DNA from 2 places in the Seohaeicola saemankumensis genome. Region 2 is predicted to be linked to the other one. Evidence: riboswitches for the same ligand, from Rfam matches in the RefSeq annotation. Region 2 holds a riboswitch; the other holds the start of a gene.
The links. A riboswitch is a leader RNA that binds a small molecule or an ion and turns the genes downstream of it on or off. The one in region 2 is predicted to bind thiamine pyrophosphate.

Region 1 (7,704 bases), on a different contig from region 2:
AATCCTTGGGGGATTTCGTCCTGGCCCATGCCTATCTGCGGGAGGACAAGGTTCTGGACGATGATTTGCCTGTCTGGGTGCCGATCCCGGCACTGGCCGAGATCCAGATCGCTCTCCAGCAGGCCGTGGCAGAGGAAACGCAGCTGCAGGATTACGATCTCAAGCGGGTCATGCGTACGGGAACCGTCGCATCGGTGGACAACCGCAACTGGGAATTGCGCGACCAGACGGGTCCGGTGCAACGCCTCAGTCAGAGCCGGGCCATCGCGCTGGATATGGAAAGTGCGACGATCGCTGCCAACGGGTTTCGCTTCCGCGTGCCCTATGGGACGCTTCTGTGCGTCTCTGACAAACCCCTTCATGGCGAGTTGAAGCTGCCCGGCATGGCCTCGGATTTCTACCGCACGCAGGTGTCACGCCATCTGATGATCGGTATTCGGGCCATGGAACGCTTGCGGGAAATGCCGCTTGCGCGTATCCACAGCCGGAAATTGCGTAGTTTTGACGAAACAGCCTTCCTTTGAACCCGGAGATTTCATGCTATCAGGGTGAAAAATGCAGGTATTCGCACGTTTTCATCTTGTGTTGACCCACTATTCGTTGTGTTTAGACACGAGATACAGTTAAATCTAACAAATGAGCCCCAACAGATCGGGCAGTTGAAGGAGACCAAGAAATGGCAAAACCGATGACCAAGACCCAGCTTGTTGCCGCTCTGGCCGATGAAATGGGCGCAGACAAGAAAACCGCAGGCAGCGCGCTGGATGCTGTTGTTGCGATCATTACCCGTGAAGTGGGTGCCGGCGGCGCAGTGACCCTGCCCGGTATCGGCAAGATCTACTGCCGCGAGCGCCCCTCGCGCATGGTTCGCAACCCCGCGACCGGCGAGCAGATGCAGAAGGATGCCGACAAGGTCGTCAAGATGACGATCGCGAAGGCACTCAAGGACAGCGTGAACGGCTGATCTTGCATCCCTGACGAATTTCCGAAAGGGTCGCCCTCGTGGCGGCCCTTTTGCTTTGGGTGTCATGGCAACCCGGCAGACAGGCAGAAACAGATTTGAATATTCGCGCAATCGCCATGGGGTTGATGTTTGCCCTGATGTGGTCGTCGGCCTTCACCTCGGCGCGGATCATCGTCGCCTATGCACCGCCTTTGGCGTCTTTGTCGCTGCGCTTCTTCCTGTCAGGTCTTATCGGTGTCGGCATTGCCCTGGCGCTGGGCCAGACCTTCCGCCTGACGCCCGCGCAATGGCGCGCGACAATCATCTTCGGCGTCTGCCAGAACGCGCTTTACCTGGGGTTGAACTTTGTTGCGATGCAGACGGTCGAAGCCTCTGTCGCCTCGATCATCGCATCTTCCATGCCGCTGATGGTCGCCTTTGCCGGCTGGGCGATCTTTCGCGAAAGGCTGCCGCGTCTTGGTCTGATCGGTCTTGTTCTGGGGTTCCTGGGCGTGGGGCTGATCATGGGCGCGCGGCTGGATGCGGGGGTCGATCTTTACGGTCTGATGCTGTGCATTCTGGGTGCCGCGGCGCTGACCGTCGCCACGCTATCCGTGCGGGGCGCATCCTCGGGCGGGAACGTGATGATGATCGTGGGGCTGCAGATGTTCGTGGGCGCGGCCATTCTTGCCGTAGGTTCGGCCATGTTCGAGACGATCGAAGTCACCTTGAACTGGAAGCTTGTCGTGGCCTTCCTTTATACAACACTGGTTCCCGGTCTTGCGGCCACCTGGGTCTGGTTCACGCTGGTCAACCAGATCGGGGCGGTCAAGGCCGCGACCTTCCATTTCCTCAACCCGTTCTTCGGCGTGGCCATCGCCGCTGTTCTTCTGGGCGAGGCGCTGGGGATCCTTGATATCGTGGGTGTGGTCATCATTGCCGCAGGCATCCTTGCCGTGCAGTTGTCACGCCAGAAACCCGTGGTTTGACATAAACCCCCACGCTCTCGTGATGGTGGTTGAAGGCAACGTGTGATGACAGGCACGGCAACAGCCGTCTAGATCGCGGGTATGGAATTGATCCTTGGATATCTGGCCGGGCTTCTGACCCTGATCAACCCCTGCGTTCTGCCGGTGCTGCCCATCGTGCTGGCCGGGGCATTGCAGGCAAGCCCGCTTGGGCCGGTTGCGCTGGCCGCAGGCATGAGCCTGTCTTTCGTGGTTCTGGGGGTCACGGTGTCGGCCTTCGGATTTGCCCTTGGCCTCACCGAGGAAATCATCGCACAGGCCGGCGCCATCCTGATGATCGGGTTTGGCCTGATCCTTCTTGTGCCGCGCTTCGGCATGGCCTTTTCCACGGCGACAGCCGGGCTTGCCAGCGGCGCGGACACCCGGATGGACCGGATCAGTTCCGCCGGCCTTCAGGGGCAGTTTGCGGGCGGGATGCTTTTGGGGGCGGTCTGGTCGCCCTGCATCGGTCCGACCCTTGGCGGTGCCATATCGCTGGCGGCGCAGGGCGAAAGCCTGCTTTGGGCGACCGCGATCATGGCGACCTTTGCCCTTGGCGTATCGACCCTGATCCTGGGCCTTGGCTATGGGGCGCGGTCTGCGCTGCAACGGCGTCAGGCCATGATGCGCGCCATTGCTGCGAAGGCGCGCCCCCTGATGGGCGGGGTCTTCGTGGCCGTGGGTCTGGCCCTCTTGTTCCGCATACATCACATCATCGACGCCTGGCTGATCCAGACGCTGCCCGCCTGGCTTGTCGATCTATCCGTGTCCATTTGACCTTGTCCTGATCAACCCGAAGGAGTTCCCATGAACCGCCGAGATTTCATTGCCCTGACATCGACGACTGCCGTGACACTGGCCTTGCCGGTTGCCGTGCGCGCCGCGGGTCTGCCTTACACGCCCGCACTGCTGGAAGAACGGCTGGCGGCTGGCGATACCGTGTTTCTGGATTTCAAGGCCAGCTGGTGCAGCACGTGCAAGGCGCAGGAACGCGTTCTGGCAGCCCTCAAGGCTGAAACGCCGGATTACGAGAAAAAGATCACCTTCATCGACGTCGACTGGGATGAATATGGCCGCTCTGACATCGTGCAGGAGCTGAAGATCCCCCGCCGCTCGACCCTTGTGGTTCTGCGTGGTGATCAGGAACTGGGCCGCATCGTGGCGCAGACCGGCCGGGCCGAGATCAAGGCGCTGATGGATACGGCCCTGCAGGCGGCGAATTCCTGATCAGGTCAGGATGGCCAGCAGCGCGCTGAGGGTAAAGAACGCGCCCGCTGTCGCGCCCAGCAGCGCGATGGATGCGATGCCCTCATGCCCGTAATCCTGGGCCAGAAGCGTGTAGATCCCGAACATCGGCATGGCCATGGACAGGACCACCGCAACGGCCATGTCGCCTGACAGCAGCGGCAGGCCGATCAAGGGCAGCGTAAGCAGGACAAGCCCGGCCATCGCCGGGCTGACCAGCAGCTTGCCTGCCACGATCTGCGCCGCCAGTGACCGCTGCCCGACGACAGGCAACCCCACGAGCGAGCCGCCGATGACGAACAGCGCGATGGCGGAAGAAGAGGTGGCCAGTACCTCCATCAACCGTGTGATCATCTGCGGTACGGGCAGGCCCGAAAGCATCACCAGCAGCCCCAGCATCAGCCCGATCACCATGGGCCGGCGCAGGACGCCCAGGATGATTCCCCCCGCGATCCGCAGCAGCGATTTGCCATGTCGGTCGCGTGACGCCTCAAGGAAGATCAGGCAAAGCGGGATCAGCAGAAAATTCTCGACCACCATGTTCAGCGCCAGCACGACACCCGCCAGATCGGGGAACACCAGCAGCATCACCGGATAACCCACAAAGCCTGAATTCGGGCAGGTCGATCCCATGACCGCTATGGCGCGCCGCGCCGGCCCGGTGCCTTGCAGGGTGAACCACAGGTAAGTGACGCCAATCGTCAGCAATCCGGCCAGTGCGAAGACAACCACATATCCAAGGTTCAGCACCTCGTTCAGATCGCGTGTCGCCACCGTGTTGAACAGCAGCGCAGGCAAGGCGATGTTCAGGACATACTTGCCCAGCGTCTTCATGTCCGAAGCGGCAAAAAGCCCTGCACGCACGGCGCCATACCCTATGCCGATCAGCGCGAAGATCGGAAAGGTGATGGTCAGGATCGCGCCCAAGGTTCAGCCGATACGGCCACGCGTCTCGCCGACGGCGCCGCCGATCTGGCCGCGATGCAGCAGGATGTGATCCAGGATCACGCAGGCCATCATCGCCTCGCCCACAGGAACGGCGCGGATGCCGACGCAAGGGTCGTGCCGTCCCTTGGTGATGATTTCGGCCGCCTGACCGCCCTTGGTGATCGTCTGTCTGGCTTTGAGGATCGACGATGTCGGCTTGACCGCAAAGCGAACGACAATGTCCTGCCCGGTCGAGATCCCGCCAAGGATGCCGCCTGCATGGTTGGACGAATAGACCGGCTTGCCATCATTCCCGAGGAAGATCTCATCGGCGTTTTCTTCGCCGGTCAGCATCGCGGCGGCCATCCCTTCGCCGATTTCCACGCCTTTGACAGCATTGATCGACATCATCGCAGCGGCCAGATCAGTGTCTAACTTGCCATAAACCGGCGCCCCAAGCCCCGCAGGCACACCCCGCGCAACCACCTCGATGATCGCGCCGACCGAATTGCCGGACTTGCGCAGACCATCCAGGTAATCGGCCCATTCAGCGGCGGCCACGGCATCAGGCGTCCAGAACGGGTTCTGGTCGATCTGGTCCCAGTCGAACCGATCGCGGTCGATCCCATGCGGGCCGATCTGCGTCATGTAGCCGGTGATCTGCACTTCGGGTGCAAGTGTCGCAAGTGCCGCCCGCGCAAGGCCGCCTGCCGCCACCCGCGCCGCCGTTTCGCGCGCCGACGATCGCCCCCCGCCGCGATAGTCTCGTACACCGTATTTCTGCCAATAGGTGATATCGGCATGGCCGGGGCGGAATTTCTCGGCGATATCGCCGTAATCCTTGGATCGCTGGTCGGTATTCTCGATCATCAGCTGCACGGGTGTGCCGGTTGTCTGTCCTTCGAACACGCCGGACAGGATGCGCACCTCGTCCGCTTCGCGCCGCTGTGTCGTGTATTTGTTCTGCCCCGGCTTGCGCTTGTCCAGCCAATGCTGGATCAGGCTTTCGGTGATCGCGACACCCGGCGGGCAACCGTCCACGGTGGCACCCAACGCAGGCCCGTGGCTTTCGCCCCAGGTGGTCACGCGGAACAGATGGCCGAAGCTGTTCATGCTCATGTGCAGCACTCCTTTGCGGCAGGTCTAGCGGGGCGCTTGACCTGTCTCAAGCGGTTTTGCCTTGATGGGGCCGGGCTGCGGCACTAGGGTCGCGCTTACCTCGGGGTGCATGGCCAGACGCCACGCTGAGATGCCGCATGGCAAACCCGTTGAACCTGAACCGGTTAGACCCGGCGGAGGGAAGGTATGGACGCCCTCCACACTCGCCCGATGCCCGGATCGTTGGAGGATCGAATGAAGCCGCATCTTGTGATTGCCACCTTTCTTGCTGCCGGGCCTGCCTTGGCCCAGACCCCGGAACTGACCGTCTATACCTATGACAGTTTCGTCTCCGATTGGGGGCCCGGACCCGCCGTGAAGCAAGCCTTCGAGGCCGAATGCGGCTGCATCATCAATCTGGTGGGCGCGGGCGACGGGGCGGCCCTTTTGGGGCGGCTCAAGCTGGAAGGGGCGCGCAGCGATGCCGATATCGTGCTGGGGCTGGACACCGGGCTGATTGCCGCCGCACTTCAGACGGGCCTGTTCATGGCCCACACGATCGAGACCGATCTGGACCTGCCCCTGGAATGGACCGATCCGCTGTTTCTGCCTTATGACTGGGGTTACTTCGCCTTCGTAGGCAATCGTGGCGCCGCGCAGCCTGCCGATTTCCGCGAACTGGCAGCCAGCGACCTGAAGATCGTGATCCAGGATCCGCGTTCCTCGACCCCCGGTCTTGGTTTGCTGATGTGGGTCAAATCCGCCTATGGCGATGAAGCCCCCGCGATCTGGGAGGGGCTGGCCGACAATATCGTGACCGTGACTCCCGGCTGGTCCGAGGCTTACGGCCTGTTCCTGGAAGGTGAGGCCGATCTGGTCCTGTCCTACACCACCTCGCCCGCCTATCACCTGATTGCCGAGGAAGATGACAGCAAGGTGGCCCTTCCCTTCACCGAAGGTCACTACATGCAGATCGAGGTTGCGGGCAAGCTGGCGGCAACCGACCAGCCTGAACTGGCGGATCAATTTCTGCGTTTCATGCTGGGCGAGACGTTCCAGTCGATCATTCCGACAACCAATTGGATGTATCCCGTGGTGTTGCCACAGGCAGGTCTTCCTGATGGCTTTTCGACACTGATACAGCCCGAAAAGGCGATCTTGGCGCCAATCGACCAGGCCGATGCGCTGCGTGATCTGGCGCTGGACGAATGGCTGCGCGCCCTGTCCCGTTAGGCCGGAACCCGGCCGGGCGCTGGGCCGGTTGGGCCGTGGCCTGCATGCTTGTGGCCTTCGTGGCGCTGCCGCTGGCGGCCGTGTTCTGGCGTGCCAGTGCAGCAAGCCTGCCCGGCCCCGCGGACTGGGCCGCTGTGCGTTTCACGCTGTCTCAGGCGGTTCTGTCCGCCCTTTTCAGCGTGACCCTGGCAATTCCCGTTGCCCGCGCCCTGGCGCGCCGCCAGTTTCCGGGCCGGGGGATCTTGATCACGCTGATGGGTGCGCCCTTCATCCTGCCCGTCATCGTGGCGGTGCTGGGGTTGCTGGCGGTTTTCGGACGGTCTGGTATCATCAATCAGGCGCTGGCCTGGATCGGCCTGCCACCGGTACAGATCTATGGCTTGCACGGGGTCGTGCTGGCGCATGTCTTCTTCAACCTGCCATTGGCAACCCGTATCCTGTTGCAGGGCTGGCAGGGCATTCCCGCAGAAAGGTTCCGTCTTGCGGCGAGCCTTGGCTGCCAGCCGCGGGATGTGTTTCGCCTTTTGGAATGGCCGATGCTGCGCGCGACATTGCCCGGTGCGGCACTTCTTGTCTTTGCAATCTGTCTGAGCAGCTTTGCTGTCGCTCTGACCCTTGGCGGTGGCCCGCGTGCGACAACGGTTGAACTGGCGATCTACCAGGCGTTCCGGCTTGATTTCGATCTGGCGCGCGCGGCGGTCCTGTCTGTCTTGCAGATGGCGATCGTGATGCTGGCCGCAAGTCTGGCCTTGCGCCTGAGCCTTCTGGATGGCTTCGGGCGCGGCCTGGACCGGGTCCCGCGCAGGTGGGAGGCCGAGCAATGGCCGTTGCGGATACTGGACAGCCTTGCGCTGATGCTGGCGGCGCTGTTTCTCTTGTTGCCTCTGGGTGCTGTAGTCTGGCGCGGACTGTCCGGGCTGGACGCGCTGCCGATACAGGTCTGGCGCGCTGCCGGGGTGTCCCTTGTGATGGCCTTGTCATCTACTTTTCTGACCGTGACCATGGCGCTTTCGCTGGCCCATCTTGCCCTGCAGCGCCGCAGGATCGAGGCATTGGGGCTGCTGGGCATTGCGGCCTCCCCATTGGTGATCGGAACGGGGCTGTTTCTGCTGATCAACCCTTTCGGTGATCCGGCGCGCTGGGCCTTTGCCGTGACGGTGCTGGTCAACGCGATGGCCGCGCTGCCTTTTGCCCTGCGTGTCATGGCGCCGGCCTTGCGGGATATCGAGCGTGATTTCGGACCGCTGGCCG
Region 2 (7,704 bases):
GCCAGAAGATCGAGGATATCGCCGGAATACCCGGCCTCCAGCACATAGCGGGTATAGGCCAGGTTCGCGGCTACCTCCTCGGTGCTTTCCAGGGCGTCCGGGGTGATCCCGGCCTGCGCGCAGATGCGGATATGCAGGGGCATTTCCACATGGGTCAGGGCGTGCAGCGTGGCGGCAGCCGCCTGCATCTCGGCCAGGGTATCGGCCTTTGCGGCAACCAGCGCCCAGGCGCGGGAGAAATGGATCAGAAACACGTAATCCTGCGCCAGGTAGCGCAGGAATGCCGCGCGGGGCAGCTGGCCCGTCCGCAACCCTTCGACAAAGGGATGATGCGTATAGGCCTGCCACTGCGGCGCTGCATCGCGCCAGATGGCGAAGGCGCGGCCATAGTCGGGATCGGTCATTCCGTGGCCCCGCTGACATCCACCGCCAGATCGGCGGCGGGGATGCCGCCGGGCGTTGCGCCGGACGCGGCCAGAAACGCCTCGAGGCGCTGATAGCGCCCCAGGTCCAGCGCGGCGGGGCGCAGGGCAAAGCGCGGCCAGGTATCGGCCCAGGCCAGCCGGTTCAGATCGGTATCCAGCGCCTTGTCGGTGTCGCGGAAGATCTGCCATGCCGTGTCGGGATCGTTGACGATATCCAGCGCCGCGCGTTCCGTGGCGGTCAGAAAGCGCGCGATCAGGGCCGCGTCCATGCGTGTGGGATCGGCGACATAGATCAGCTCGTCATAGCTGGGGATGCCTTCGGCCTCGGGGAAAAAACAGCGCCCGGTCTTGCCTTCCAAAGCCAGCTGGTTCAGCTCGAAATTGCGAAAGGCGCCGATCACCGCATCGACCTGCCCCGACATCAGCGCGGGGCTGATCGACCAGCCGATGTTGATCTGTTCGACATCCTTGGGGGTCAGCCCGTGATGGGCGAGCATGGCATTCAGCATCACCTCCTGTACGCCGGCCACGGCAAAGCCGACCTTGCGGCCTTTCAGGTCGGGGATGGATTGCACCGGCCCGTCCGCCAGCACAACAAGGCAGGTCAGCGGGGTTTCCACCAATGTGCCCACACGCACCAGCGGCAGGCCCGCATGGCGGCTGAGGTGCAGTTGCGGCTGGTAGGACACCGCCAGGTCCACCCGGCCCGCCGCCACCATGCGGGGCGGATCGTTGGGATCGGCGGGGGTGACGATCTCGACCTCAAGCCCCGCTTCGGCGAAATACCCCTTTTCACGGGCCAGGATGATCGGGCCGTGATCGGGGTTCACGAACCAGTCCAGCATCAGGGTCAGCTTGTCCTGTGCCTGTGCCTGTAGGGGCAGGGCGAGGCTCAGGCTCAGGGCGAGGGTTGTCAGCATGCGTTTCATCACGGGCCTTTCAGGGGGTCAGGAATCGGTGGGAGGGACGGCCAGCAGGGCAATCTTGCCCGGCCAGCGGGATTGCAGGGCCAGCCCTGCGTGATGCGCGCGCAGGCCGGTGCGGCAGGCGAGGATCACGCGCGACGTGCCGGGGGGTGGGGTGTAGCCTTGATCGGGGCCAAGATGCAGGGCATCGGCGCGGAAGGGGGCGGGTTCTTCGGTGCGAAGGTCGATGATCAGGTCATCCGCCGCGATCTGCGCGGGCGCGATGAACCGCAGGCTGTGTGCCGGTTCCGGTGCGGTATCGAAACGAAAGCCGCCAAAGCGCCAGCGCGCGGCGTCGAAGCTGATGAGTTGTCCAAGGGGCGAGGGGCTGAGATCCAGAAGGCTCGACAGCGCCATCTGCGCCTGTATCGCGCCGATGGTGGCGACGACCGGCCCCATCACCCCCGCCGTGTCGCAGGTGGCGCCCCGGTCGGGCAGGTCGGGGAACAAGGCCCGCAGGCTGGGTGCCGGGCCACAAAAGCCCCCCGCATAGCCCGACAGGCCAAGGGCAGAGGCCGCGATCAGCGGCTTGCCTGCGTCCATGCAGGCATCCGACAGGGTCAGGCTGGCCGCGAATGTATCGGCGCAATCCAGCACCAGATCGGCACGGGCGACAAGGGCGGGCGCATTGGCCGGGTCCAGCCATGCGGTGACGGCATTGACCGTGACCTCGGGGTTCAGGGCGGCCATGGCCGTGGCGGCTGCCCCGGCCTTGAACTGCCCGACCTGGTCCATCCGGTAAAGCGGCTGACGGTGCAGGTTATGGGCGGCGATCCGGTCGCCATCGACCAGGGTGATGCGCCCCAGGCCCGCGCCGCAGAGGTATTGCAGCACCGGCACGCCCAGCCCGCCCGCGCCCACGATCAGCACATGGGCTGCGGCCAGCCGTGCCTGACCTTCTGCGCCGACCTGCGGCAGGATCACCTGACGGGCGTAGCGGGTCATCCGGCCACCTTCAGCCAGTCGCGCATCCGCGCCTCGGGATCGGCGTTCAGCGTGATGTCGGTCACCGCGGCGACCAGATCGGCCCCGGCGTTCAGGCAGGCTTGCCCACGTTCGGGGGTCAGCCCGCCGATCGCGCAGAGCGGAACGTCACCAACAAGCCGCTTCCATTCGGTCACCCGCGCCAACCCCTGCTGATGCCATTTCATCTGCTTGAGGATCGTGGGGTAAACCGGCCCCAGCGCGACATAATCGGGCGACAGCGCCAGTGCGCGGTCCAGTTCCGCATGGTCATGTGTCGAGAGGCCCAGCTTCAGCCCCGCACGGCGGATCGCGGGGATATCGGCGGTTTCAAGGTCTTCCTGCCCCAGATGCAGCCAGTCCGCGCCCGCGTCGATGGCGATCTGCCAGTGGTCATTGATCACCAGTGCGGCACCATGCTGGCGGGCCAGTGTCAGACCGGCGCGGACCTCGGCCTCGGTGCTGGCGCTGTCCTTGTCCTTGATCCGCAGTTGCACCAGCCGGACGCCAAGCGGCAGGGCGCGGGCAAGCCATGCGGCGCTGTCGAAGATGGGATAGAAACGGGGCAGCGTCATAGCCATGCCTTTCCGATCACGGGGGTGGAGGGGACAGCCATGTCGCGCGGCGCCATGGGATCCGCGCGATACGCAAGCGCACCTGCGCGCGCGGCCAGGCCGAAGGCTTCGGCCATGGCGACGGGATCGCCTGCCTGCGCCACGGCTGTATTGAGCAGCACCGCGTCAAATCCGGTCTCCATCGCGTCGGCGGCATGGCTGGGCAGGCCAAGCCCGGCGTCCACGACCATGGCAATGTCGGGAAAGGCCGCGCGCAGCGTCCGCAGACCATAGCGGTTGTTCAGCCCCAGACCGGAGCCGATGGGCGCGCCCCATGGCATCAGCACGCGACACCCCGCATCGACAAGGCGCTGGGCCAGCACCTGGTCTTCGGTCATGTAGGGAAACACCTCGAACCCGTCGGCCGACAGGGTCTCGGCCGCCTCAAGCGTGCCGAAGGGGTCGGGTTGCAGCGTGTCGGCATGGCCGATCACCTCCAGCTTGATCCAGTTCGTCTCGAACACATCGCGGGCCATGCGGGCGGTGGTGATCGCCTCGCGCGCGCTGTAGCAGCCGGCGGTATTGGGCAGCACATGAACGCCCAGTCCCTTGATGATCTGCCAGAACGCCTGCCCGCCACCCATTTGCCCGCCTGCGGTTTCGCGGCGCAGGGACACGGTGGCGACCGAGGCGCCGGAGGCGCGGAACGCCGCCTCCATCACGGCGGGCGAGGGGTATTGCGCCGTGCCCAGCATCAGCGGGCTGTCCAGCGTCACGCCATAGAAATCGCGCATCGCTCAGCCCCCCTGCATCGGGGCAAGCACCTCGATCCGGTCGCCGTCGCGCAGGGTCTGCGTGGCGCGGGCGCTGGCCGGGACGAAATCGCCGTTGATGGCCGTCGCGACCTTCGCCGCGCCCCAGCCCAGTTCGACCAGCGCATCGGCCAGAGTTGTTGCAGTCACTTCGCGTGGTTCTCCGTTCACCTCAATCCTCATGGAACAGGTCTCCTTTCGTGCCGGTTTGCAGGTAATCCGCCGCCTGATGCGCCAGTGCCGGGGCCATCAGGTAGCCGTGGCGGAAAAGGCCGTTCAGATGCAGCACGCGGCCCTGTCGGATCACGCGGGGGACGTGATTGGCAAAGGCGGGGCGCAGATCCGCGCCGGTTTCGATCACTTCGGCCTCGGCAAAGGCGGGGTGCAGCGCATAGGCGGCCGACAACAGTTCCAGCAGGGCGCGGGCCGTGACGGGGCCGGGCCCTGCGCTTTCGATCTGGGTTGCACCCAGCATGAAGACACCGTCGCCGCGTGGCACGATATAAAGCGGATGGCGCGGATGCAGCAGCCGCACGGGACGCGAGAGCGTGACCTCGGGGGTGTGCAGCATCACCATTTCGCCCCGCACGCCGCGCAGGCCGGGGGCCTTGGCGGCAAGACCACGGCAATCAAGAACGGTGCCGGGGATGTCGTCGGGGCGCGCTTCGTCCCGTTCGATGGTGATGCCGCGTTGGGCGAGGGCGGCGACAAGATCGGCCAGCGCGCGGCGCGGTGACAGGTGGGATTCGGTTGCGAAGAACAGCGCCTCGCGCCCCGCTGTCGCAAGGTCGGGTTCCAGGTCGGTAAGCGCCGCGCCGCTGATGCGGCTGTGGCCTGTCGTGCGGCGGGCGAAGCGGTCAAGCTCGGCCCGGTCGCGGGCGAGGGTCACGACGAGAGAGCCTTTCTGCACAACCTGCGTCACCTCGGCCCAGTCTGTTGCCGCTTGCCGGCCATGCGCGATCACGGCGGGTTCCGATGTGGCGCCTTCGCAGAAGGGCGCCAGCATCCCGCCGGCCCACCACGAACACCCATGCGCGCCGGGGGCGCCGTTGCGGTCGATCAGGCGGGGCGTGATGCCGCGCCGGGCAAGCGCGTAGGCGGCCCAGAGACCCGCAACGCCTGCACCGATGATGGTCACGTCAGCCATGCGACCAGACCGCGTGGAAATGATGCACGGGGCCGTGCCCATGGCCGACATGCAGCGTGTCGGCGGCGGCAATCGCGCCTTGCAGATAGGCATGGGCGCGGGTGACGGCGGCGGGCATGTCCATGCCCTGCGCCAGACCGGCGGCGATGGCGGCGGACAGGGTGCAGCCGGTGCCGTGGGTGTTGCGTGTCAGGCGGCGTGGCGCGGTCAGGCGCAGGGTGCCGCCCGCGGTGATCAACAGATCGGTGCAGGTCTCGCCCGAACCGTGCCCGCCTTTCATCAGAACCGCCCCCGCGCCAAGCGCCAGTAGCGCGCGGCCCTGGTCCTGCATCGCGGCCTCGTCCCGCGCGGGGGCGGTGTCCAGCAGGCGCGCGGCCTCTGGCAGGTTGGGGGTCAGCAGTGTCGCCATGGGCAGCAGGTCGGCACGCAGGCTGGCCACGGCGTCATCCGGCAAGAGCGCATCACCGGATTTGGCGATCATCACCGGGTCCAGCACCAGGGGCACGTTGCGATGGGACAGGCCCGCGGCGACCCTGCGGATCGCGTCCACCCCGCCCAGCATCCCCAGTTTGACGGCGCGAATGTCCAGATCGTCGAAAACCGCCGCGATCTGGGCGGCGATCATCGCGGGGCTTGCGGGTTCCACACGCGTCACCGCACGGGTGTTCTGCGCGGTCAGCGCGGTGATAACGCTGGCGCCATAGACGCCAAGCGCCGAGAAGGTCTTGAGATCGGCCTGGATGCCGGCGCCGCCCCCGCTGTCGGAGCCTGCGATGGTAAGTGCGATGACCGTCATGCCCGGTTGTCCTTGCGTCATGGGGATCAGCGACGGCAAGGAACGGATCAGGGGCGTGAATGGCCCATCTAAAGCACCGTTCCCTCCGCCGGTATGACCCGGATCAGGTTCGATGGGTTGGCGTGTCGCCTCTCAGCCCCTTGCGGGGCACCCCAACGGTTTGCACGGGTAAGGCTAGGGCAGATTCGGGGCCGCTTCAAGGGCGATGCGTCAGGTGGTCAGCTATAGATGCGATCGGCCTCGGGGGTGGTTTCGATCTTGGCCTGCAACCCTTCCAGCAGCGACCGTTCCGCCCGGTTCAGTCGCGCGCGGGGGTTCCAGACCACATGCACGTCGATGGCGGGCGGATCTTCGTAGGGGGGCAGACGCCACAGCCGCCCCATGGCCACATCCTCGCGCATCACATGCAGGGGCAGGGGACCCACGCCGATACCCGCCATGATCATGCGGCGCACCTCTTCCAGGTTCGACGAGGACCCGACGACCCGATCCTCCAGCCCCGCCGCGGCGCGCATCAGGGTAACCGGGCGCAGCGCATCGTTCATCTGGTCGGTGACGAAACTGACCGATGCCGCGCCCGCCAGATCGGCGGTGGACAGCCCCTCGCGCCCGAACAGCGGATGCGAGGGGCCGCAGAACAGGCCGAAGAACTCGCGGAATAGGTGGCGGTATTCCAGCCTGGGGTTGCGGTCCTTGACCAGGCAGACCGCGAAGGACACGCGCCGCGCCAGCACCTTTTCCAGCGCCTGACGGCTGGCGCTGACATCGATCGACAGGGTGGCCGCGGGGTGGCGGGCATGAAATTCGCCAAGCGCCTCGTTCAGAAGCGGGCAAACCACATGGCTGGCGATCGCGATGTTGACATGGCCTCTTACCTCTTCCTCGACCTCGCGGATGACGGTGCCGATCCGCAGGATCGCGCCGGTGATGTCCAGAGCCTCGGCATAAAGCAGACGCCCCGCATCGGTCAGAACGAAACGGCCCGGCTTGCGGTCGATCAACTGCCGGCCCATGTGGCTTTCCAGCCGTTTCAGCGCGCTGGAGACGCTGGGCTGTTGCAATCCCAGCGCTTCGGCGGCGCGGGTGACCGACCCCGCATCGACCAGCACCACGAAGGTACGCAGCAGGTTCCAGTCCAGGTCGCGGGCCAGCTTCTCGGGCGATGGGTGCATTGATCAAGCCTATAGTCGGTATCTTAGTTATCTATTGGATCAATGAATTGCCCCGTGTCAACCTGCCGCCAACACGGAGCACCCGACATGAGCATCGAACGGCGCGAAGCGCGTCAGCCCTGGATCCTGCTATCCCCCGCACTGGGCGCGGTCAGCCTGCTGCTGCTGGTGCCGCTGCTGTTCATCGTGGTCTATTCCTTCTGGCTGCGTTCCGCCGTGGGGGCCGATACGGCGGGGTTTCACCTGGACAACTGGGTAAAGGCGCTGACCGATCCCTTCTATCGCTACATCCTGCTGAACACGCTGAAGATCGCGGCAATCACCACGGTGCTTTGCGCGGTTCTGGGATATCCGGCCGCCTATTTCATCGCGCGTTCCGGCGGCAACAGGATGATCCTGCTGCTGCTTCTGATGCTGCCCTTCTGGATCAGCTACATCATCCGCACGATGAGCTGGATCAACATTCTTGGCGCATCTGGCGCGCTGAACAGTGCGTTGCTGGCGCTGGGCGTGATCGGCGCACCGCTGCAGATGCTGTACAACGAGGCCGCCGTGATCCTTGGGCTTGTCCATTTCCTGCTGCCCTTCATGGTTCTGAATGTCTATGTCAGCCTGGACGGGATCGACACCAACCTCGAAGATGCCGCCACCTCGCTGGGGGCTTCGCGATGGCAGGCCTTCATGCAGGTGACGCTGCCGCTGTCGCTGCCGGGGCTGGCCGCCGGGGGCTTGCTGTGTTTCGTGTTGGGGGCAGGCACCTATATCACGCCGCTGGTGCTGGGCGGGCCGCGTGACGCGATGTTCGCCAACCTCGTCTATGAGGCGATCATCACACAACTCAACTGGCCGCTGGGATCGGCGTTGTCGCTG

Region 1: linked by a shared signal. The riboswitch ahead of thiB (thiamine ABC transporter substrate binding subunit) and the one ahead of thiD (bifunctional hydroxymethylpyrimidine kinase/phosphomethylpyrimidine kinase) in region 2 are both predicted to bind thiamine pyrophosphate.

Annotation. Positions count from the first base shown of each region.
Region 1 covers NZ_JBHTKR010000004.1:385,012-392,715, forward strand. Annotated here, with positions in the region: gene ACFQ3C_RS11505 (AMP nucleosidase) at 1-524, shown strand, start outside; gene ACFQ3C_RS11510 (HU family DNA-binding protein) at 677-964, shown strand; gene ACFQ3C_RS11515 (DMT family transporter) at 1,060-1,932, shown strand; gene ACFQ3C_RS11520 (cytochrome c biogenesis CcdA family protein) at 2,014-2,727, shown strand; gene ACFQ3C_RS11525 (thioredoxin family protein) at 2,758-3,177, shown strand; gene ACFQ3C_RS11530 (AEC family transporter) at 3,178-4,122, opposite strand; gene aroC (chorismate synthase) at 4,126-5,241, opposite strand; TPP riboswitch at 5,333-5,440, shown strand; gene thiB (thiamine ABC transporter substrate binding subunit) at 5,476-6,453, shown strand; gene ACFQ3C_RS11545 (thiamine/thiamine pyrophosphate ABC transporter permease ThiP) at 6,429-7,704, shown strand, end outside.
Region 2 covers NZ_JBHTKR010000001.1:676,878-684,581, forward strand. Annotated here, with positions in the region: gene ACFQ3C_RS03220 (TenA family protein) at 1-404, opposite strand, end outside; gene ACFQ3C_RS03225 (ABC transporter substrate-binding protein) at 401-1,354, opposite strand; gene ACFQ3C_RS03230 (HesA/MoeB/ThiF family protein) at 1,373-2,335, opposite strand; gene ACFQ3C_RS03235 (thiamine phosphate synthase) at 2,332-2,928, opposite strand; gene ACFQ3C_RS03240 (thiazole synthase) at 2,925-3,701, opposite strand; gene thiS (sulfur carrier protein ThiS) at 3,705-3,902, opposite strand; gene ACFQ3C_RS03250 (FAD-dependent oxidoreductase) at 3,892-4,866, opposite strand; gene thiD (bifunctional hydroxymethylpyrimidine kinase/phosphomethylpyrimidine kinase) at 4,859-5,662, opposite strand; TPP riboswitch at 5,726-5,827, opposite strand; gene ACFQ3C_RS03260 (LysR family transcriptional regulator) at 5,881-6,834, opposite strand; gene ACFQ3C_RS03265 (ABC transporter permease) at 6,922-7,704, shown strand, end outside.